One region of the Pseudarthrobacter sp. fls2-241-R2A-168 genome, then DNA from elsewhere that is predicted to be linked to it. Evidence: predicted binding sites of a transcription regulator. Region 1 holds the regulator's gene; each other region holds the start of a gene.
What was found. Region 1 encodes LexA, which represses DNA repair genes until DNA is damaged. Its sites were predicted from a motif close to TCGAACANNTGTTCGA; they were not measured.
Positions count from the first base shown of each region.

Region 2: the regulator LexA is predicted to act here: its motif matches at 3,260-3,275, upstream of QRN11_RS03695 (LysM peptidoglycan-binding domain-containing protein).
Region 3: the regulator LexA is predicted to act here: its motif matches at 4,848-4,863, upstream of QRN11_RS01665 (shikimate dehydrogenase).

Region 1 is NZ_JARVSG010000041.1:24,914-31,966, reverse strand. It holds gene hisB (imidazoleglycerol-phosphate dehydratase HisB) at 1-415, opposite strand, end outside; gene QRN11_RS19600 (histidinol-phosphate transaminase) at 476-1,594, opposite strand; gene QRN11_RS19595 (LysM peptidoglycan-binding domain-containing protein) at 1,664-2,020, opposite strand; gene lexA (transcriptional repressor LexA) at 2,401-3,135, shown strand; gene QRN11_RS19585 (ATP-dependent DNA helicase) at 3,216-5,273, opposite strand; gene hflX (GTPase HflX) at 5,266-6,846, opposite strand.
Region 2 is NZ_JARVSG010000004.1:377,880-384,932, reverse strand. It holds gene QRN11_RS03715 (ABC transporter ATP-binding protein) at 13-936, shown strand; gene QRN11_RS03710 (ABC transporter permease subunit) at 933-1,733, shown strand; gene QRN11_RS03705 (acyl-CoA thioesterase) at 1,761-2,306, opposite strand; gene QRN11_RS03700 (potassium channel family protein) at 2,384-3,115, shown strand; gene QRN11_RS03695 (LysM peptidoglycan-binding domain-containing protein) at 3,473-4,483, shown strand; gene QRN11_RS03690 (CBS domain-containing protein) at 4,627-5,058, opposite strand; tRNA gene QRN11_RS03685 (tRNA-Tyr) at 5,560-5,641, opposite strand; gene QRN11_RS03680 (hypothetical protein) at 5,840-6,088, opposite strand; gene QRN11_RS03675 (YajQ family cyclic di-GMP-binding protein) at 6,274-6,765, shown strand; gene htpX (zinc metalloprotease HtpX) at 6,877-7,053, opposite strand, start outside.
Region 3 is NZ_JARVSG010000003.1:226,203-233,255, reverse strand. It holds gene QRN11_RS01685 (lyase family protein) at 1-474, opposite strand, end outside; gene pcaG (protocatechuate 3,4-dioxygenase subunit alpha) at 519-1,076, opposite strand; gene pcaH (protocatechuate 3,4-dioxygenase subunit beta) at 1,080-1,952, opposite strand; gene QRN11_RS01670 (bifunctional sugar phosphate isomerase/epimerase/4-hydroxyphenylpyruvate dioxygenase family protein) at 1,989-3,872, opposite strand; gene QRN11_RS01665 (shikimate dehydrogenase) at 3,872-4,753, opposite strand; gene QRN11_RS01660 (IclR family transcriptional regulator) at 4,888-5,715, opposite strand; gene QRN11_RS01655 (MFS transporter) at 5,946-7,053, shown strand, end outside.

The DNA.
Region 1 (7,053 bases):
CGCCGATCAGGTGGTATTCCTGGCCTGCGGGTTCGCCTCCGTGCACCAGGTACGGGCGGCCGGAGACATCGACGACGGCGTGGGCCAGCGCTTCATCCAGGGGCACGGTGGCTTCACCGAAGCGGCGGATTCCCGCTTTGTTGCCCAGGGCGGTGCGCAGTACTTCACCAAAGGTGATGGCAACGTCCTCCACGGTGTGGTGGACGTCGATGTGGGTGTCGCCGGTGGCCTTGACCGTGAGGTCGATGAGCGAGTGCTTGCAGAGCGCGGTGAGCATGTGGTCGTAGAACGGCACCGAGGTGTCGATGTCCGAGATGCCGGTACCGTCGAGGTTGATCTCCACGAGCACGGAGGACTCGCTGGTGGCACGCTCCATGCGCGCCGTCCTGGCCGCAGTGGATCCGATGGAACTCATGGTCAAGTGTCCTTTGGGAAGAAGGAGTGGTTCAGGGCGCCCAGCGCCAATACTTCCAGTCTAGGCGGGAAGCTTCGACTGGCCGGCAAGGATGCTTTCCAGCGACGTGAGGAACGCTGTGGTTTCGGCCTTCGTGCCCGCGGTGACGCGAAGGTGGCCCGGGATCCCGACGTCGCGGATCAGCACGCCTGCCTCGAGCAATTCCTGCCAGACCTGGTGCGGGTTCTCGAGCCCGCCAAAGAAAACGTAGTTGGAGTCCGAGGCGGCGGGCTTCAGGCCCATCCTGGTCAGCTCCACCACGATCCTGTCGCGCTGTTCTTTGATGTCCTCAACGTCCGCCATCAGGGCCTCGCGGTGCTGAAGGGCTGCCAGCGCGGTGGCCTGGGTGATGGCGGACAGGTGGTACGGCAGCCGGACCAGGCGCAGGGCATCGGTGACTTCCGGTGCCGCGGCCATGTAACCGAGGCGGGCCCCCGCCAAGGCGAAGGCCTTGCTCATGGTGCGCGAGACAATCAGCCGTTCGCGGCCTGGCAGGAGGGTGAGAGCGCTGGGCGTTCCGTCATGGGCGAACTCATGGTACGCCTCGTCCACAATGACAATCGTCTGGCTGGCTTCGCCGGCCTCGTACACCGCCTCCACCACGTCGAGCCCAAGGCCGGTTCCGGTGGGGTTGTTTGGAGAGCAAAGGAAAACAATATTGGGTTGCAGTTCCTTGACCTGCAGGGCGGCCGATTCCGCGCTCAGGCCGTAGCCCTCCGCCCGGTCACCCACGATGTATTCGGTGTCCGTGCCGCTGGCCAGCAGCGGGTACATGGAGTACGTGGGCGGGAAGCCCAGTGCCGTGCGGCCGGGTCCACCGAAAGCCTGGAGGATCTGCTGGAGGACCTCGTTGGAGCCGTTGGCCGCCCAGACGTTCGACTCATCCAGCCCGTGCCCCAAGTACTCCGCCAGGGCCTTGCGCAGCTCGGTAAATTCCCGGTCCGGGTAGCGGTTCAGGCCTGCGGCAGCTTCCGTTACTGCGGCGCTGATGGCTGCGCGGACGTCCGCGGGAACGCCATGGGTGTTCTCGTTGACATTGAGGAGGATGGGAACATCCAGCTGGGGCGCACCGTAGGGGGTCAACCCACGAAGGTTGTTGCGGAGGGGAAGCCGGTTCAGGCGCTCTAGCTGGTCATTCACCTGAACAGTTTAGTGCCCGTGCAGGAGACCGGAAAATGTGACGGTGCCCTGTTCGCGCTCAGCGTGCAGCTAGCGCGTGGGCACGTAGAGCTGCTGCCCGGGGTGCACCGCTCCGGCGCTCAGGTTGTTGAGCTGCACGATGTCCGCCACCACGTCCCGCGCATCCCGCTCCGGGTCAACGGTTCCGGCAATGGCCCACAGCGACTGGCCCGGCTGCACGGTGACGGTGACCGTGGGGGTAATGGAAAGGTCTGCGGCGGAATCCGAGGCCTTGGCCGGCGAGTTGAAGAAGCCTGCCAGGGAGAGCAGCAGAGCCGCCAGCAGCACCAGGGGGATGCCGATCAGAACCACCTTCCCGCGGCGGGTGAGCCGCAGCGGCGGCTGGGGCGCAGGACGATCGGACTGCCGGCGGACCGGCTGCGACATCAGTTGATGCACCGAAAGAAGCTGCGGACGTGAACCCTGTGAAGCAGATGTAGCTGACATGAACTGAGCCCTCCTGGACCTGACCGTGCTGCCCGATGTCCTTCCCAGCTGCCCCCGATGCGCCCGGAACTGATCCGGATCTTCGAATGGCTTCAAGCGGAGTAGAACAAATGTTCGAACTTTGCTTTCTCTGTTTTAGCACTTATCAACGAATAATGTCGAGACTCGCTAGAACAAATGTTTGAAAATGCCATGTGGCTGGCCTAGCTTTGAAGACAAGAACAACCACCTCTGAAGTTGATCAGCAGGGTCTGACAATTACGGCGGCTACTCCGGGTCCGGGCCGAAATGCCGGGGCAAACTGAAAGGCATTGGCGAATATGGCAGCAGCAGCCGCCGGGGGCAGGGCAACCTCCCAACCGAAGAAGACCGCCAAGGGCCTGACGCCGCGGCAGAAGAAAATCCTCGAAACCATCCAGCGCTCGGTTAATGACAACGGCTATCCGCCGTCCATGCGGGAAATCGGCGATACCGTGGGCCTGGCCAGCCTCTCCAGCGTCACCCACCAGCTGTCGCAGCTGGAAAAACTCGGCTACCTCCGCCGCGACCCGAAAAGGCCCCGCGCCATGGAGGTGCTGATGCCCCTGACACTTGACGGGAGTGCCCCCAAGCCGGCATCGGAGCCGTCCGCCCTCTTGCCGGGCACCAGCGCGACAGTGACCCAACTTCCCACCGCCATGGACACTGCCATGGTTCCCCTCGTGGGCCGGATCGCCGCCGGCGGTCCTATCCTGGCCGACCAGGTGGTGGAGGATGTCCTGGCGCTCCCCCGGCAGCTGGTGGGCCAGGGGGAACTGTTTATGCTCAAGGTGGCTGGCGATTCGATGGTGGACGCCGCGATCTGCGACGGCGACTGGGTAGTGGTACGCCGCCAGGCGGACGCCGCGAACGGCGATATCGTCGCGGCATTGCTGGACGACGAAGCGACGGTCAAGACCTTCCGCCAGCGTGATGGCCACACGTGGCTGCTGCCGCAGAACACCCAGTACGAACCCATCCTGGGCGACCACGCCACCATCATGGGCAAGGTCGTCTCAGTACTCCGCTCGCTCTAGGCAGCGGCTTCAGCTAAACAGCGATATCAGCCCTTTGCCGGCAGCGCGAAGGCGCTGCCGGCAAAGTGAAGGTGCTGTCGTCAGGCGTTCTCCCCTGCCAGCCGTTCCAGGGCCGCAATCGCCGTCTTCCGGTCCGTGGTTGGCCAGAAGGGCGGCAGGGCCCCGCGAAGGAATCCCGCGTACCGTTCAGTGGCAAGCCTGGAATCCAGCACTGCCACCACGCCTTTGTCCCCGGTGGAGCGGATCAGGCGCCCGGCTCCCTGTGCCAGGCGGATTGCCGCATGGGTGGCCGAGACGGACATAAAGCCGTTGCCGCCGGCCTGCGCCACAGCACGGGACCGCGCAGTCATTAGGGGGTCGTCCGGCCTCGGGAACGGAATCCGGTCGATGACCACCAGCCGGCAGGCCCCGCCAGGAACATCCACGCCCTGCCACAGCGACATGGTGCCGAACAGGCAGGTATCGGGTTCGTCTGCGAACTGCTTCACCAGCGCCGTCATGGTGGAGTCGCCCTGGCAGAGGATGGTCATCCCCAGCTTCGGCCGCAGCGCGTCGGCCGCTTCCTCCGCCGCGCGCCGGGACGAAAACAGGCAGAGCGCACCGCCGTTGGACGCCCGGATGAGTGCTTCGAGTTCGGCCAGTGCCTCCGGGGAAACTCCGCGGCCTGGCTTGGGAAGGTGGCCTGCGACGTAGAGGATGCCCTGTTTGGGGTAGTCGAAGGGCGATCCCACATCAACGCCGGTCCAGCTGGGTGCGCCCTCACCCACGAGGCCCAAGCCGCCCGCTGCGGGCTCAAAGGCCGAGCCGATGGCGAGCGTTGCAGATGTCAGCACCACGGTGTGCCCTTCGAACAGGCCCTCACGCAGCCGCCCGGCTACGGACAACGGAGCAACGTTGATCAGCGCACGAGCCGTTTCATCCGGCTGCGAATATCCCTGTTGCGGATCAAAGGAGCTGGCGCGGGAGAACCACACCACTTCCCTGTTCTCCCGGGCTGCCAGGAGGCGTTCACAAAGTTCCAGGATGAGCATCAAGCGGGAGCGCGCAAGCTGCCGCCCGCCGTCGGCCGTTGTACTGCTGTCCCCCTTGGAATCAGACAACGCGGCCCGGCAGGCCTCACGCAGCTGGTCAACGCAGTCCAGCTGCTCGTCGTTCAGGCCGTTCGGCAGCAGCCCGTTGGGGACGCCAGCCAGAGCCACCTCCAGGTTGGCGGCGGCGGCATTGAGGGCGTCCACGGTAATGGCGGTGTGCTTGCGGGCGCCGGCGGCAGCGGCGTGGACCATGGCCACCGAAAGCTGCCCGGAGACAGCACCCGTCACCCTGTCCTGGAGTTCATGGGCCTCGTCGACCACCACCACGTCGTACTCAGGCAGCACGGCCAGTCCTTCGAAGGCGCTGACCGCGAGCATGGCATGGTTGGTGACCACGACGTCGGCTTCGGCGGCATTCTGGCGGGCCAGTTCGCTGAAGCATTCCGCCGCCATCGGGCATTTCTGCGCTCCCAGGCATTCCATGGACGTGACGCTGACCTGCCGCCAGGCGCGGTCGGTGACGCCGGGCAGGAGCTCATCCCGGTCGCCGGTGGTGGTCTTCTCCGCCCACTCCCGCAGCCGGACCACTTCCTTGCCCAGCTGGGAGGAGGGACCGCCAACGGCGGCCGCAAAGTGCGGGACGCTGGTGTCCTCCCCCAGGGAGAACAACTGGCCCTCGGCGGGCTCCTCGGAGGGAAAACCCCCTTCGAGTTTGTGCAGGCACACGTAGTTGGACCTGCCTTTGACCAGCGCCACCTTGACGGGCCGGTCCAGGGCAGGAGTGATGGTTTTCAGGAGCCTGGGCAAGTCCCTGCCCACGATCTGGGTCTGCAGGGCAAGCGTTGCAGTGGACACCAGGGCGGGCTTGTCGCTTTCCAGGGCATGCGCGATCAGCGGTATCAGGTATGCCAGCGATTTTCCCGTGCCGGTGCCTGCCTGGACGAGGAGGTGGTCGCCTGTTTCGATGGCCCGTGCAACCTGCCTGGCCATCTCGTGCTGGCCGCTGCGGCTTTGCCCGCCCATGCCCGCAACTGCCCGGTCGAGCAGCTCGATCACGAACTGCTCGCCGGGCGTGGTTGTGGCTTCGTCAGCCACGGCCTCAGTCATGGGTGACGAAGGATTCCAGTTCAGCCGCCAGGCCTTCCCGGACTTTGACTACTGCCCGGGTACCGGCTTCATCGTGGTCGACGCTGATGATCTCGGCGTCCGATTCGTGCAGCTTGCTGACGAGGTCTCCCCGGTCGTACGGGATCAGCAGGTCAAGCTTGACGGACGGCCGCGGGATGGCCTCGCTGATGGCCTGCAGCAGCTCGGGAATGCCTTCCCCTGTGCGGGCCGAAACCACCACGTGCCGCGGTTCGCGCTGCTTGAGCCGTTCCACCACAAATGGATCCGCGGCGTCAGCCTTGTTCAGCACGATGATTTCGGGCACCTTGCGGGCGTCCACTTCGCTGAAGACCTTGCGGACTGCCGCGATCTGGCCCTCGGGGTCCGGGTGCGAAACGTCCACCACGTGGAGGATCAGGTCAGAGTCAGCCACTTCCTCCAGTGTGGAGCGGAAGGCCTCCACCAGCTGCGTGGGCAGCGACCGGACAAAACCGACCGTGTCGGCCAGCGTGTAGCCGAGGCCGTCAGCAGTTTCGGCCTTCCGGACCGTGGGATCCAGCGTGGCGAACAACGCGTTCTCCACCAGCACCCCGGCGTCCGTCAGGCGGTTCAGCAGGGAGGACTTGCCGGCGTTGGTGTACCCGGCAATGGCCACCGAGGGCACCTCATTACGACGGCGGTTGGCGCGTTTGGTCTCACGGGCCGGCTTCATCGCGGCGATCTCCCGCCGCAGTTTGGCCATCCGCGTGCGGATCCTCCGGCGGTCCAGTTCGATCTTGGTTTCACCGGGACCGCGCGAACCCATACCGGCTGCAGCACCGCCCACCTGGCCACCGGCCTGGCGGGACATCGACTCGCCCCAGCCGCGCAGGCGCGGCAGCAGGTACTCGAGCTGCGCCAGCTCCACCTGGGCCTTGCCTTCCCGGCTCTTGGCGTGCTGGGCGAAAATGTCCAGGATGAGCGCCGTCCGGTCGATGACCTTGACCTTGACGATGTCCTCAAGGCCACGCCGCTGGGACGGGGCCAGTTCGGCGTCCACCACCACGGTATCGGCGCCGGTGGACAACACGATGTCCTTCAGCTCCAGCGCCTTTCCCGAGCCCAGGAACGTTCCCGGGTCCGGCTTGTCGCGGCGCTGCACCAGGCCGTCGAGAACCTCTGAGCCGGCGGTTTCGGCCAGGGCAGCGAGCTCGCGCAGCGAGTTTTCCGCGTCGGCTAGGGTGCCTTCGGACCACAGCCCTGCCAGGACCACGCGTTCGAGCCGCAGCTGCCGGTATTCGACTTCGGTGACGTCTTCGAGTTCGGTGGACAGGCCTGCCGTGCGGCGCAGTGCCCGGCGTTCCTCAAGATCCTGCTGGTCGCCGTCGTAGCTTGTATGTTCTTCATCCAGGCGGGAAATCGCCTGGGCTTTGCCCAGTACCGCTTTCCCGTCGCCGCGCGGCGTTGCGCCTGGCGTGCTGAGGGTCTTGGCCGGTACGTCCTTGGAGAGAATCCGGTCGATCACGGCCTGGATTTCCTCAGGGCTCATGTCCTGGGCGGCTGGATCGGATCCGGTGTTGGGCTGGCTGGTCATGGTCTCCTTTGAAGGTTCGGCACTTCCAGAATAGTGCCGATTGCTGGTGATTGGGGAAGTATTCGCGCTGGGCTGACGGCCTGCGGTCATGCAGTTCTCCTGGTTTGTCTCACCGGGCGGCGTGCAGCCCGGCGGGTGGGCCGCCTCCCGTGAGGCGGCGAAGGGGAAGGCGCCGGAGCAGCGGCGAAAGGGACAGCAGGTGGCTGA
Region 2 (7,053 bases), on a different contig from region 1:
ACGGGAGGGCTTATGGCTATCGCGATTTCGGCCCGGTCGCTGACCAAGAGTTTCGGCCGCCGCGAGGTGCTGCACGGGATCGACTTCGCGGTGGAAGCCGGCTCGGTGTTCGGCGTGATCGGGCCCAACGGTGCCGGGAAGACCACCACCATGCGCTGCCTCCTCGACATCATCCGCCCCACGGCAGGCGAAGTGCGGGTGCTGGGTGTGGATCCGCGGAAGGGCGGCCCGGAGCTGCGGCGCCGCATCGGCTACCTGCCCGGCGAGCTGTTCCTTGAGGGCCGGGTGACCGGTCGCAAGCTGCTGGCGCATTATGAGGCGGTGAGCGGTCCAGTTCCTGCCGGCCGGATCAACGAACTGGCCGAACGCCTGGGACTGGACCTGGACCGCCACACACGCAAACTTTCCAAGGGCAACAAACAGAAGCTCGGCCTGCTGCAGGCCTTTATGCACCAGCCCGAGCTGCTGGTCCTCGACGAGCCCACCAGCGGCCTGGATCCGCTGGTTCAGCAGGAATTCCATGCGATGGTCCGGGAAGCCCGGCACCGGGGCCAGACCATCTTCCTCAGTTCTCACGTCCTGAGCGAGGTCCAGCAGACGGCGGACACGGTGGCCATCCTCCGGGACGGACACATCATTGCCGTGGAATCGGTGAGCGGGCTTCGCGAAGGTGCAGTGCGCCGCGTCCGCATCACCGCTGCCGGAATAACGCCGGACGACGCCGTTGCGCTGCTGGCCGGGGTACCCGGCGTCGGACAGGTGGAGGTGCTGGAGTCCGACGGCACCGTGACGCTGTCCGCCCTTTTGGAAGGCCCCATCCAGCCGTTGGTGCGGATCCTGGGATCCCTGCAGCTGACCGACCTGGTCCTGGAGGAACCCGACCTGGAGGATGCCGTGCTGAAGATGTATTCCGCCCAGCCGGAGGAGGCGCAGTGAGAACACGCCTACCGCTGTTCCGCCGGGCCTTCTTTGATACGTGGCGGTCCACGCTCGCCTGGGCCGCTGGACTGGCGGCCGCAGCATTCCTCTACCTGCCCCTGTACCCCTCCATTGGCGGCAGTGCCCAGATGCAGGACATGATCAACGCCCTGCCCGCCGAAATGACCAAAGCCCTGAACTACGACCAGATCGCCACCGGCCCCGGCTATACGCAAGCCACTCTGTTCGGCCTGATCGGCTTCCTGCTGATGACCATCGCCTCCGTGGCATGGGGTGCGGCGGCCGTCGGCGGCGACGAGGAGTCCGGCCAGCTGGAGCTGACGCTCGCCCACGGTGTGCGGCGGGTACAGGTGGTCTTGGAACGGGCACTGGCATTGTTGTTGCGGGTGCTGGTCCTGGCGGGCGTGGTCTTCGTCCTGGTGTCCTTGCTGAACGGCCCCTCCCGGCTGGGGATCGAGCCGGGCAACCTGTTCGGTGCCACCGTCCTGTTCGCCGGGCTGGCACTGCTCAGCGGCACCGCCGCCCTGTGCGTGGGTACCATCACCGGCCGCAGGATCCACGGCATCTTCGCCGGGGCTGCAGTGGGGGTGCTCGGGTACGCGTTCAACGCCGCGGGCCGCCAGAGCCAGGACGTGGAGTGGCTGCTGGACCTGAGCCCGTACCACTGGGCGTACAGCAACTCTCCCGTTGCCAACGGCGCGGACTGGGCTGCGGCCGGGTGGCTGTGGGGCATCGCGGCGGCACTCGTGGTGGTCGCCGCCGTCGCACTCGAACGGCGTGACGTGGGCGCCTGAGGCCGCCGGGCAGACGGCCGGGGATGTCTAGGCCCAGGCGTGCGGCGCCGGGGTCCGGCTCCCGGGCAGCGCGCTGGAGGCCCGCCACTCATGGACCCATTCGGGAAGAACCAGGTCTGCGGGGGGCTCGCCAAACTCGCGCAGGATCTCCTCCTGGCTGACGGGCCGGCCCTGGTGGACCAGGCGGGTGGCGATGTAGGCGCGGGCGTAAATCTCGCCGTCGGCCACCATACGCTGCTCAAAGTAGATGGCCTTGGCGTCCAGCCCGATGATCCTGGTTTCGGCGGTGTAGTGCTGCCACAGTTGCAGGGACTTGCGGAACGAGATGGTTTCCGCGGACACGACCGGGCTCCAGCCCCGCCGCCGCATCCGCTTCCAGACGCCGGAACGGACCATCAGGTCGAACCGGCCAAGGTCCATCAGGGACAGGTACATCCCGTTGTTGACGTGCATGGCGATGTCGATGTCCGTGGGCAGCACGCGCAACGGCAGCGACGAATGGTCCCAGACGGTCAGCGGCGGCCGGCGCGACGACGTGATGAGCAGCAGGAGGGTTCTCAACAGCAAGTGCATTCACTCATGTTACCTGCGGGTAACTTTCGGGTCAGCCAGACATCAAGGCTGATAAGCCTCCACGTAGGATTTCCTCCATGACCCAACAACGCTACCGGGACCTGGCGGACTGGCCGCTCACCATGACGGCGCTGATCTTCCTGGCAGCGTATGCGTCGCAGGTCATCGGCCGCATTGAGGGCAGCGCGGCCATCTGGCTGGAGGCCATCATGTGGGCCACGTGGGGTATTTTCGCCGTGGACTACGTGGCAAACCTCTGGCTCGCAGCTGACCGGAGCAGCTGGTTTGTCCGGAACCTGCATGAGCTGCTGATCGTGGCCCTGCCATTCTTCCGCCCACTACGCCTGCTGCGGCTGGTGACCCTGTTGTCCGTCCTGCACAGGACGCTGGGCGACACCCTCCGGGGACGCGTGGTTACGTACGTGGCGGGATCGGCAACCATGCTCGTGTTTGTGGGCGCCCTCGCCGTCCTGGACGTGGAGCAGTCTGCGCCGGACGCGAAGATCCTGATGTTCGGTGATGCCCTGTGGTGGGCCATTACCACCATCACCACCGTGGGCTACGGGGATATGTACCCGGTAACGCCTCTCGGCCGGGTGGTGGCAGCAGCCCTCATGATGAGCGGCATCGCCGTTCTCGGTGTGGTGACGGCATCCATTGCGTCCTGGCTGGTCCAGCGGGTGGAGGACACCGCCGAAGCGGTGGCCGAGGCCGAGGAGCCCGTGCGGGCCGAACTGGCGGACCTGGTTGCGGAAATCGCCATGCTCCGCCGGGAGATTGCGGAGCTGAAGGGCCGGCAAAGCCGGTAGCATCCGCGCCCGGAGCAGCAGGTAGTACGCAGGAACGATTTTGAGTGTCCGGGACCGCACTCCCAAGTACCGGTCCAAAATATTCGGGTAATCCCTACTGGTGCCTGCGCCCCGCCGCACTTCCTAGACTCGGGATTCCTAGGACCGAACATGTGCTGGCCTGTTCACCGGGTGGCTTCCGGATGGCAGTGCCTTCTCGCGGAGCTTCCGTATTTTCTGGGTATGCGGACGCCTCCATCATGCGCCGGCGGCGGCCTGGCCTAAGGCTGGGCCGCCGGTGCGTCACACCTCGATCCGTCCTGCCCCGCTTCCTGCACCCGCAGCTGCCTGGCCGGACCGCACCTCGATGGGCTACCCATGAACCAGCCATACTTCTCTACCCCCGACGGTCCGAGCCGTAGTTTCGCCACCGACGTCCCCCGTTCCGACCTGACGGCGGGCCGCCCCACCATCAGCAACAAACTGTGGGCGGGGATGGCCACCGCTGCCGTTGTGGCGGCGGTGGGAGTGGGAGCCCTTGCCGCGCCCGTCACCATCGCTCCGGCAGGTACGACGGCGGCGGCTCCCGTTGCCGAGGCTGTTTCCCAGGCGCAGGGCACGCAGGCCGATGCTGCCGGTTCGGGTTCCGCGGAATCTGTCCAGGCACCGGCAGAAGCACCAGCCGAGGCCCCCGCTGCTGCCCCGCCGGCCGCGGAAGCGCCGGCGGAGGCAGCACCGCCGCCACCCGCCGTCGAGCCCGCACCCGCCCCGGAACCGGCACCCGCGCCGGCCGCCGACGGAAACCAGTACACCGTGGTTCCCGGCGATACCGTCGGTGCAATTGCAGGGCGGTTCGGGGTGGACATGAACGCCATGCTTGCCGCGAACGGCCTGGGCCAGTACAGCATCATCGTCCCGGGCCAGACACTGGTACTGACCGGTCCGGCAATTGCCGCCCCGGCCCCGGCACCTGCTGCTGTTTCTGCTCCCGCTCCTGCTTCGGCCCCCGCACCGGCACCGGCAGCTGCTCCGGCGCCTGCCCCGGTTGCGGCCGCTCCAGCCGTCCGGACCATTTACGTTGCCGGCGCCGGTGGGCAGTCCATGGTCGATGCCTGCATCGGGCCCATCCACTTCACGCCCAACGACGGCTACTCACTCTTTATCACCGAACATGATTTCTGCGGCGGCTGGGCCCGCTTCTCCGGAATCGGCGTGGGTGAGACGGTGAGCATCCCGGGCTACGGAACGTACACGGTGACGGCTCGCGGGCAGGTACCCAACCCCGGGACCACCAACGATGTCATCAATGTGTTTGGCGGTTTCCCCCGGGCCATCCTGCAGACGTGCATCCCGGGAACCAGCCAGATGCTCCTGATTGCGCTGAACTGAAGATTCCTGCCGCGCACGAGGATTCATAAACTTGTCCGCAGTTCCTAACCTTCAAGGTGGGGAGCTGCGGACAAGGCCAGGATTTGGCATCAAGAAACGCCACGGAGCGACCTCCGTGGCGTTGGTTGATGAAAATTTCCCGGCTAAGCGTTCATCCGTTTGCGTTCGGAGATGTGCTCCACCAGCTCGCCCACGCGCTGTTCGGAGTAATTGCGGGCGATGTCTCCCTGGCTAAGGATCCCCACCAACTTGTGGTCGGCGATGACAGGAAGCCGGCGGACCTGGTGGCTCTCCATCATGTCGATGGCCTCATCAACGTTCGCATCGGCGTCGATCCAGTAGGGCTTGCCCGAGGCGAGATCGCGGGCCATCATTTCGCGGGGATCGCGCCCGGCGGCCACGCACTTGAGCACGATGTCACGGTCGGTGATCATGCCCCTCAACTTGCCGTCGTCACCGCAGATCGGCAACGATCCGCAGTCAAGGTCCAGCATCATCCGGGCAGCATCTGCTAGGGACTGGCTTTCCTTAATACACTGCGCGTCCGTAGTCATGAATTCACGTACGGCACTCATTTGTCCTCCTTTATCGATTCTTTGATCGACGCAGGGCATCGGGCACTTGCGCCGATGGTGCCAGACTACGCCCGCGCCACTGTCATGTCGACGACGGTTTTGCCGCCTCTGGAGACAGCTCGGGAACCTGGGGTTATAGGACAAAACGTGTGTATGGGAGGGGCCTGCTTCCCAGCAGAGGCGCGGGAAATGGGCGATGGCTAAGCTTTGCCGATTTCCCTACAACGCGCCACCACCACCTGCCGCTTCTACCGCATCGCCCCATCAACACCAGATGAAGTACGACGGCGGTGCTGCCGCCGCCTTGTGCATTCGATAGCTCCAGCAGACCCCAAACGTGATGGCGTGTCGCCCGATCTGGTACAGAACGTGATGGCACGTTCCCCGATTGGGTGCAGGAGGTGGTAGCGGGTTGCCGGATGCTGCGCCACCTTGATGGGGGCGGGCTCGCAAACACGAAAAAGCCTCCGGAACCTATGGTTCCGAAGGCTTTTCCTTGGGTGGCAGATGAGGGATTCGAACCCCCGTAGGCGTTGCCAGCTGATTTACAGTCAGCCCCCTTTGGCCGCTCGGGTAATCTGCCGAACTTCAAAAGAAGTACCCGTAGATGCAGTCTGCAGGACGTCCGTTTCCGGGCCGTTCCGCTTCCAGTAACCGCGGGCAAGACAACTTTACAGAACTTCCGCCGAAGAATCGAATCGGCGCTGTAAGGCCCGGAATGGCGCGGATTCCGGACCCTGCAGGCGGTCCAGGCAGGCGGTCCCTAAGGCTGCTGTCAGGCCTAGCCCAGAATCCGGCCGGCCAGCTTCGCCTCGAACTTCATGGCCTGCTCCTCGGTGATCTGGTTCAACTGCACCGCCCGGAGCAGGTCCTCGCGGACGCCGTCCATACGGGAGGATGCATCCGCCACCGGGCTGAAAATAATGGAAGCTGCCACCGCCGCTGCCGCCACCGAGGTTGCTGCTGTTGCAACCGCCCCGGCTGCCGCCGAGGTGGTTCGTGTGACGTAGTGGACAGCTTTGCGGTGCATGGTGTTCCTTTCGAGCAGTTCCAACTCCTTCAACTCTGTCGCCGCCTCCTTCGTTCCCCCGGGATGTCCGCTGAGAGGGAACTGTGAAATACGGCTCCCCCTCATCAGCGACATCCGTATTAGGCTGGAATGCAGCGATCCCGGCCCTGTCCGCGGACAAGGCCCCCACCAGCACAAGGAGAGTCATGGCAGGCGAGTCAACGTTCGACGTCGTAAGCAAAGTGGACAAGCAGGAAGTGGCCAACGCGCTCAACCAGGCACAGAAGGAACTGGCCCAGCGCTACGACTTCAAGGGCGTCGGTGCAGAAGTGGACTTCAGCGGAGAGAAGATCCTCATGAAGGCAAACTCCGAAGAGCGCGTCCTGGCGGTACTGGACGTGCTCCAGTCCAAGCTGATCCGCCGCGGCATCTCACTGAAGTCCCTAGACACAGGTGAGCCTTATGCCTCGGGCAAGGAGTTCCGCCTCGAGGCTTCCATTAAGGAAGGCATCGCCCAGGACCTGGCCAAGAAGATCAACAAGCTGATCCGCGACGAAGCCCCCAAGTCGGTCAAGTCCCAGATCCAGGGCGACGAACTGCGCGTTACGTCCAAGTCCCGTGATGACCTGCAGGCCACGATGGCCTTGCTGAAGGACTTCGACGAGGCCGACCTGCAGTTTGTGAACTTCCGCAGCTAGCAGCCCCCGCCGTCGGGTTTCGACGCGCACAAATTCTGCCGCCGCAACAAGAGGCTGGCGCACCCGGAATATGGGCAGCGCCAGCTTCTTTGCGTGTCGCCGAAACCGGGATCAGCGCAGCGGCCTGCCGGCCATCCGCTCCAGCCTCGAAATCCGGTCCCGCATGGGCGGGTGCGTGGCGAACAGCTTGTTGATGGCGCCGCCGCGGAACGGATTTGCGATCATCAGGTGCGATGCGTTGACCAGCCTCTGATCATGCGGCAGCGGCGCAATGCTGACGCCGCGCTC
Region 3 (7,053 bases), on a different contig from region 1:
CCTGCCCACGCACAGCGTGTCCGCATGCTGCTCCGCCAAGGCGGCGAGCGCCGCGGTGGTGCGTTTCAGGTCGGACAGGAGCGCCTCGACGGTATTGCGGGCCAGCAGCATGAGTGCGGTGTCCAGGACGTCCTGGCTGGTCAGCGAGGTGTGCACCGCTTTTCCGGCTCCGGCATTGCCGGTGTCCAGCGCTGCCACCTCCTTGCGCAGGCTGGCCAGCAGCGGGATCACCGGGTTGCCGCCGCCCTGGGCACGGCGGGCGATGTCCGCAGGATCGTAGCGGCCCGCTTCAGCGGCGGAGGCGACGACGGCGGCCGCACCGGCAGGTGCCAGGCCCGCCTTTTCGAGCACGGCAGCCCAGCCGGACTCGACGGCGAGGATTGCCGCCAGTACCGCACGGTCCCCCGTTAGCGCGCCGACAAGCGGCGACGCCGAGACAGGGCTGAGCAGGCCGGCGGCGCCGTCGGACCCCACACTGCGGGCCCCGAAGGATCCGCCCGCTGAACTGGCCGCGTCAGTCACTGGAAGTCCAGGAAGACTGTCTCGCCCTCACCCTGAAGGCGGATGTCAAAGGTCAGGCCGCCGTCGGGATCGCGCCGGGCGATGAGCGTTGTGCGGCGCTCGGGCTCCAGCGAGGTGAGCAGCGGATCGTTGGCCAGCGCCTCGGTGTCCTCCGGCAGGTAGATCCGGGTAAACAGGCGGTTGGTCAGGCCGCGGGCAAAGATGGCCACGGAGATGAACGCCGCCGCGCCGGGCTTGGTGGGACCCGGATTCACGGTGGTGAAGGTGTACACGCCGGAGTTGCCCACGGCGCCGCGGCCCCAGCCGGTGAAGGTGTACCCGTCGCGGACCAGGGAACCCGTCTTCTGGACGATCCTGCCCTCGGAGTCGGGCTGCCAGATTTCCAGGATGGCATCCGGGATGGCCTGGCCGGATCCGTCGTACACGGTGCCCTGCAGGCGGATGGAGCCGGGCGAGCCGGGCGCGAGGAGTTCGTTGTCCTTTTCGTACGGCAGGGCGTAGCCGTAGAACGGGCCCACGGTCTGGCCGGGGGTGGGTACTAGTTTGGTGCTCATCTTCTACTCCTCGTCTCCGTCGGCGCCCAGCGCCTCGTTTTCCGTCCAGGTCCGCTTGGGACCGGTCAGGACGATGTCCCAGTTGTAGCCCAGCGCCCATTCGGGTTCGGTGAGGCTGTGGTCGTAGTTGGCCACGAGCCGGTCGCGGGCGTCCTGGTCCACGATGGTCTGGTAGATGGGGTCCAGCGGGAAGAGCTGGTCGCCGGGGAAGTACATCTGGGTGATGATGCGCTGGGTAAACTCGGTGCCGAACAGCGAGAAGTGGATGTGCGCCGGGCGCCACGCGTTCAGGTGGTTCTTCCACGGGTAGGCGCCGGGCTTGATGGTGGTGAACCGGTACGAGCCGTCCGGGCCGGTGATGCAGCGGCCGATGCCCGTGAAGTTGGGGTCGATCGGGGCCGGGTGCTGGTCGCGTTTGTGGATGTAGCGGCCAGAGGCGTTGGCCTGCCAGATCTCCACGAGCTGCCCGGCCACCGGGCGGCCGTTGCCGTCCAGGACCTTGCCGGCCACGATGATCCGCTCGCCCTGGGGCTCACCGTTGTGCTGGATGGTCAGGTCCGATTCCAGGGCGTGCACGTCCTGGTGCCCGAACGCCGGGGAGTACAGCTCGATGGTTTCCGGGTCCGCGTGGTGCAGGCTCTTGGTGGGGTGGCGCAGGATGCTGCTGCGGTACGGCGGGTAGTCCAGCCGCGGCTGGGTCTCAGGCTCGGCACCATCCTTGAGGGCCCTGGCATAGGCGTCGCCGATCGCGTTGATCTCGGCACTGAGGTCGGCTTGGGTTTCGATGGCACGGTCCAAGGGAAGGTGCGCTGCTTTCGGCTCGGCGGGCGGCACAAGCTCTTCCGATTCCAGCTCGGCATTGATGTCTTCCGGCACGGCTGGCTCCTTTCGTAGGGCGGGTTGGGTGTGGTGTCAGGGGCGTTGGAGCGAGTCGTACTGGACGGCGTGGCGGACCGGAGCGTTGGGCGCTCCGTAGCCGTCATAGTTGCCGCGGCGTTCCACCATTTCAAAGAACACACTGCCAACGGTGGCGGTGTAGAAATGGAGGAATTCCCCGCTGGCGTCCCGGTCGTACAGGAGGTTCAGCTCCTGGAGGGTGGCCAGGAATCCCGGTTCAAGGTCGAAGCGGGCGTCCAGGTCCTCGTAGTAATTGGCGGGAATCTGCAGGAATTCCAGGCCGCGGTCCCGGGCGGACCGGGCAGTGGAAACAAGGTCGTCCACAGCGAACGCGATGTGTTCCTGGTAGGTCTTGCGCGCCTGCCGGGCCGGCGACTGCTGCACGGGTGCTTGCTGCACCGGGGCGAGGTTCAGGACCAGCCGCACCGCGCCGTCGGACGTCTGCATGACCTGCGAGCGCACCAGGCCGCTGGGGCTCGGAACTTCCGCGAACGGCTGCGGTTCCAGGGCCAGGGCGCTGGTGTAGAAGAGGACGGCCTCATCGAAGTGCTGCCACGGCTGGGCCAGGTTTACGTGGTCGATCACCGCGCTGGCTCCCGCGGACGGGTGTTCCAGCCCTTCCCCGAACTCGTGCGTCCATGCGGCGGTGCCGTCGGGGCTGCCTTGGCACAGGAAGATCTCGGTGGAGTCCGGGGCGGAGATGCCCTGGAACACTTCCTCGTCGGCCTGGACCTTGCGGGCCACCACCGGGGCCTTGAGCTGCTGGGCCCGGGCAGAGGCAATAACGGGCGAATCGACGTCGAACCCCAAGGCTGCGATGGCCGGCTCGGCGTGCTGTGCGGCCTGCTCGTTGATGATCACCCGCGCCTGCCCCATGGTCCACAGCTGGACGTCCTTGGTGCGGTGCCGGCCTTCGAAGGCGAAGCCGAGCTGGCCCAGGAGCTTCTCCAGCTGGGCGGTATCGTCCGCTTTCACCTCGGCAAAATTGAAGCCTGCGGGTTCGTTCACCTTGGGCAGCGTGGCCAGTTCCATGGGATAACGACGGCGGAGGGCGGCGCCGTTGCCCGGCGCCCCTTCGGTGCCTAGCCATTTGGCGCTCTGTTCCTCAAGCCAGATCAGCGATCGCATCGCGTCCACGGCGGTGCGCTCGACGTCGGACTGGCGGAAGACGTCATTGAAGACTTCCAGGGACACCGGGCCGGTGTAGCCGGCGCGGACCACGTGGCCCATGAACTTGGCGAGCTCGAACTGGCCCTCGCCGGGGAACACGCGGTAGTGGCGGCTCCAGGACAGCACGTCCATGGAAAGTTTGGGGGCGTCGGCCACCTGGACAAAAAAGATCTTGTCCGCGTTGATCTTCTCGATCGGCGCGGTGTCCCAGTCGCGGGAGAGGATGTGGAAGGAGTCCAGGCAGGTACCGAAATTGGGGTGGTCCACCATCTCCACCAGGCGGTAGGCGTGCTCGTAGTCGTTGACGTATTTGCCCCAGGCGAGGGCCTCGTACGCAACCTTGACGCCGTGGTCCCCGGCCAGCTCCGCGAGTTCGGAGAGCTGTTCGGCGCGGAGGCCGTCGTCATTTATGGTGGCGGTGGCAACGTTTGAGCAGACCAGGATGGTGTCCATACCCAGCCGGGACATCAGCTTGAACTTCGCCTCGGCGCGGCGGAGGTTGGCCTTCAGCAGGTCCGGCGTGACGCCGTCGAAATCCCGGAAGGGCTGGTAAAGGTCCAGGCCCAGGCCGAGGTCGGCGGCCATGGTGCGCACATCCTCGGGGCTCAGCGGCGAGGTGACCAAGTCCTGCTCGAAGATCTCGATGCCGTCGAACCCGGCGATGGCGCAGGCCTGCATCTTTTCCTTGAGCGTGCCGGACAGGCAGACTGTGGCGATTCCGGTGCGCATCAGGCGGCCACCTCTTCGGCCGCCACAAGCTCCAGGAAGTGGCTGCGCATCCGGTCCGGGTCCGCTTCCAGGCCCGTGAAGATGCGGAAGGCGTCCGCGGCCTGGCCCACTGCCATCCGGCCGCCGTCAAGAACCTCGCAGCCCTTTGCCCGGGCGCCCCGGACCAGCTCGGTATCGATGGGGCGGTAGACGATGTCCGCCACCCAGTGGCGGGACTCAAGCAGGTCCAGGTCCAGCGGGAGCCCGGGATGGGCGGCCATGCCCACGGGAGTGCAGTGCACCAGTCCGTCGGCCAGGGGCATCAGCTGCGGCAGCTCCGTCGTCCTGCGTGCCGTCACGGTGCTGTCCGGGAAGAACCCGGCCAGCTCGGCGGCGCGGGTGGCGCCGCGGGCGGCGTCCATGTCCACCAGGTCCAGGTGGCGGACCCCGGCGGTTAGCAGGGCGTAGGCGACAGCCGAGCCGGCACCGCCGGCACCCAGCTGGACTACGTGGTCCAGGTTCGCGCCCGGAAGTCCGGCGGCGAGGGCGCCGGCGAAGCCGGAAAAGTCGGTGTTGTGGCCGATGAACCGGCCGTCCTCGATCACCACGGTGTTGACCGCACCCAGCCGCAGGGCGTCCGGGGACACCTCATCCAGGTGCTGCAGGACCAGCTGCTTGCAGGGGTGGGTGATGTTCAGGCCGTTGAAGCCAAGGCTGCGGGCGCTCTGGAGCAGCTGGCCCACGGATTCGCCGGGAAGGCCAAGCTCCAGCAGGTCGATGGGCCGGTACAGGTAGCGCAGGCCCTGCACGTCCCCTTCGCGTTCGTGCATGGGCGGAGTGAGTGATGGCATCACGCCATCGCCGACCAGTCCCACCAGGTAGGACTCAGTTCGATTGCTCATCCGTGCAGCTCCTTTGATACGGCACCGGGCAGCTTCCTTGCGGAGGGTGCGCTGCCGGGGTGATGGAAATTACGGTACATCATTTGTTCACTTTCCGCACTGCTGTTCTACATACGAACAAAACAAAGTTGCGGCTAGCGCTGGGGCAGGCGGGCAGCAAGCTCGGCCGCCGCTTCCTGAAGCAGTGGCACGTGCGCCTCCAGCCCGTCCAAGCTGAGGCGGAAGACCGGGACCGCAGTGGCCAGGGAAGCGAACGCGTGCCCCTGGCTGTTGAGCAGCGGAACGGCGACGGCCCGCATGCCCGCCTCGTTCTCCTCGTCCATCACGGCAAATCCGCGGCGGCGGACCAGCTCAATTTCGGCACGGAAGGCATCCCGGTCCGTGATGGACTTTTCCGTGAGGGGCTCCAGCGGAAGCTCTGCCAGCAGCTTTTCCCGCTCGGCGTCCTCCGCAAACGCCACCAGCGCCTTGCCGACGGCGGTGGTGGAGAGCGAGCCCAGATGGCCCGGATCGCTGGTCACCCGGAACATCTGCGGGCCGTCCACCTTGTTCACGGTGAGGTGGTGATGGCCGTCCCGGACGCTGAGGATGGTGGCCTCCCCCGTCTGCTCGGTCACCCGCCGCAGGACAGGCAGGGCGGTTCCGGCGAAGCCGTGATGGTTGGAAACGCGCTGACCCAACTGGAAGATCCGCAGGCCCAGGTGGTAGCGGCGGCCATCCGGCTCGTAGTCCACAAAGCCGTCCCGCGTCAGGGAGCCGAGGAGGCGGTACGTGGTGCTGAAAGGCAGCTGGGCCCGGCGGGAGATCTCCGCAGCACTCGCGCCGCGGGGTTCATCGCCCAGGAGGACCAGCAGGCCGAGGGCCTTGCCCACCATGTCCGTGCGGTCAGCTGATCGGCCCGCTTTGGCCGGACTTTCGTCAGCGGCAACATCATCGGGCGCTGTGGTTTGGTTCACACTCATACTTCGATGTTGCCACATTGTGAGAGCTATTGCTACTAGATGAATATTTTGTTGACAAGTGACTGCCCTCACAGCCATCATTGCTGTATCGCACAAGTAGCTCCCACCATGTGGCTACTGTCCGGGTTCTCCCGCAACTGCAGCCGTACAGCGCCACGCCTTGACCCAGGCCTCGCCGGCTGAAGCCCCCGATCCATCCGCGACAAAGTCGTCACATCAAAAGGAACTCCATGAGCCAGATACTTCCGTCCGCTGAGCCAGGCATTGTTGCCCCGGCCGGGACGCCGAAGAAGGCAGCCCTCGCAAGCTTCCTGGGCAGCGCCGTCGAATACTACGACTTCTTCATCTTCGGTTCCGCCGCCGCCCTGATCTTTCCCACGGTCTTCTTCCCGAATGCTGACGCGAATGCGGCCATCATGTCCTTCGCCACCTTCGGCTTCGCCTACGTAGCACGCCCGGTGGGTGCCGTCATCCTGGGCCACTTCGGCGACAGGGTGGGCCGGCGGAAGGTCCTGATGTTCACCCTCCTCCTGATGGGCGCTTCCACCTTCGTGATCGGCTGCCTGCCGGACTTCAACACCGTCGGCTGGTGGGCTCCGGCCCTGCTGGTCCTCGCCCGGCTCTGCCAGGGCCTGTCCGCAGCCGGCGAGCAGGCCGGAGCCTCCTCCATGACACTGGAACACGCCCCGGACAACCGCCGCTCCTTCTTTACGTCCTGGACCCTCACCGGCACCCAGGGCGGCCAGATCCTCGCCGCCCTCGTCTTCATCCCCGTCCTGGCCCTCCCGGACGAGATCAAGTACGGCATCGGCTGGCGCATCCCCTTCTGGTTGAGCGCCGTTGTGGTGATCGTCGCGTTCTTTATCCGCCGCACACTGCATGAGCCGCCGGCGTTCGAGGAAGCCCAGAAGACCGCCCAGATCTCCAAGCTCCCGGTCGCCGATCTGCTCAAGGGCCACTGGCGCGATGTCCTCCGCGTGATCTGCTGCGCCTTCATCGCCGCAGTCTCCACAGTGTTCGGGACCCTCGCCATCAGCTACGCCAAGACCGTTGCCGGCGTGGACGGCACCACCACCCTCTGGCTTGTGGTGGCCGCCAACGTGGTGGCCCTGGGCACCCAGCCCCTGTTCGGCATGCTGGCAGACAAGATCGGCCGCAAGCCCGTCTACATCTACGGCGCCCTGGCCAGCGCAGCCCTGACGCCTCTGTTCCTGCTGAGCCTGGAATCCGGCAGCGTGCCGCTGATGTTCCTGGCCGCCATTGGCTTCTTCTCCTGCGGTTACGCCGCCTCCAACGCCGTCTGGCCGTCCTTCTATGCCGAGATGTTCAGCACCAAGG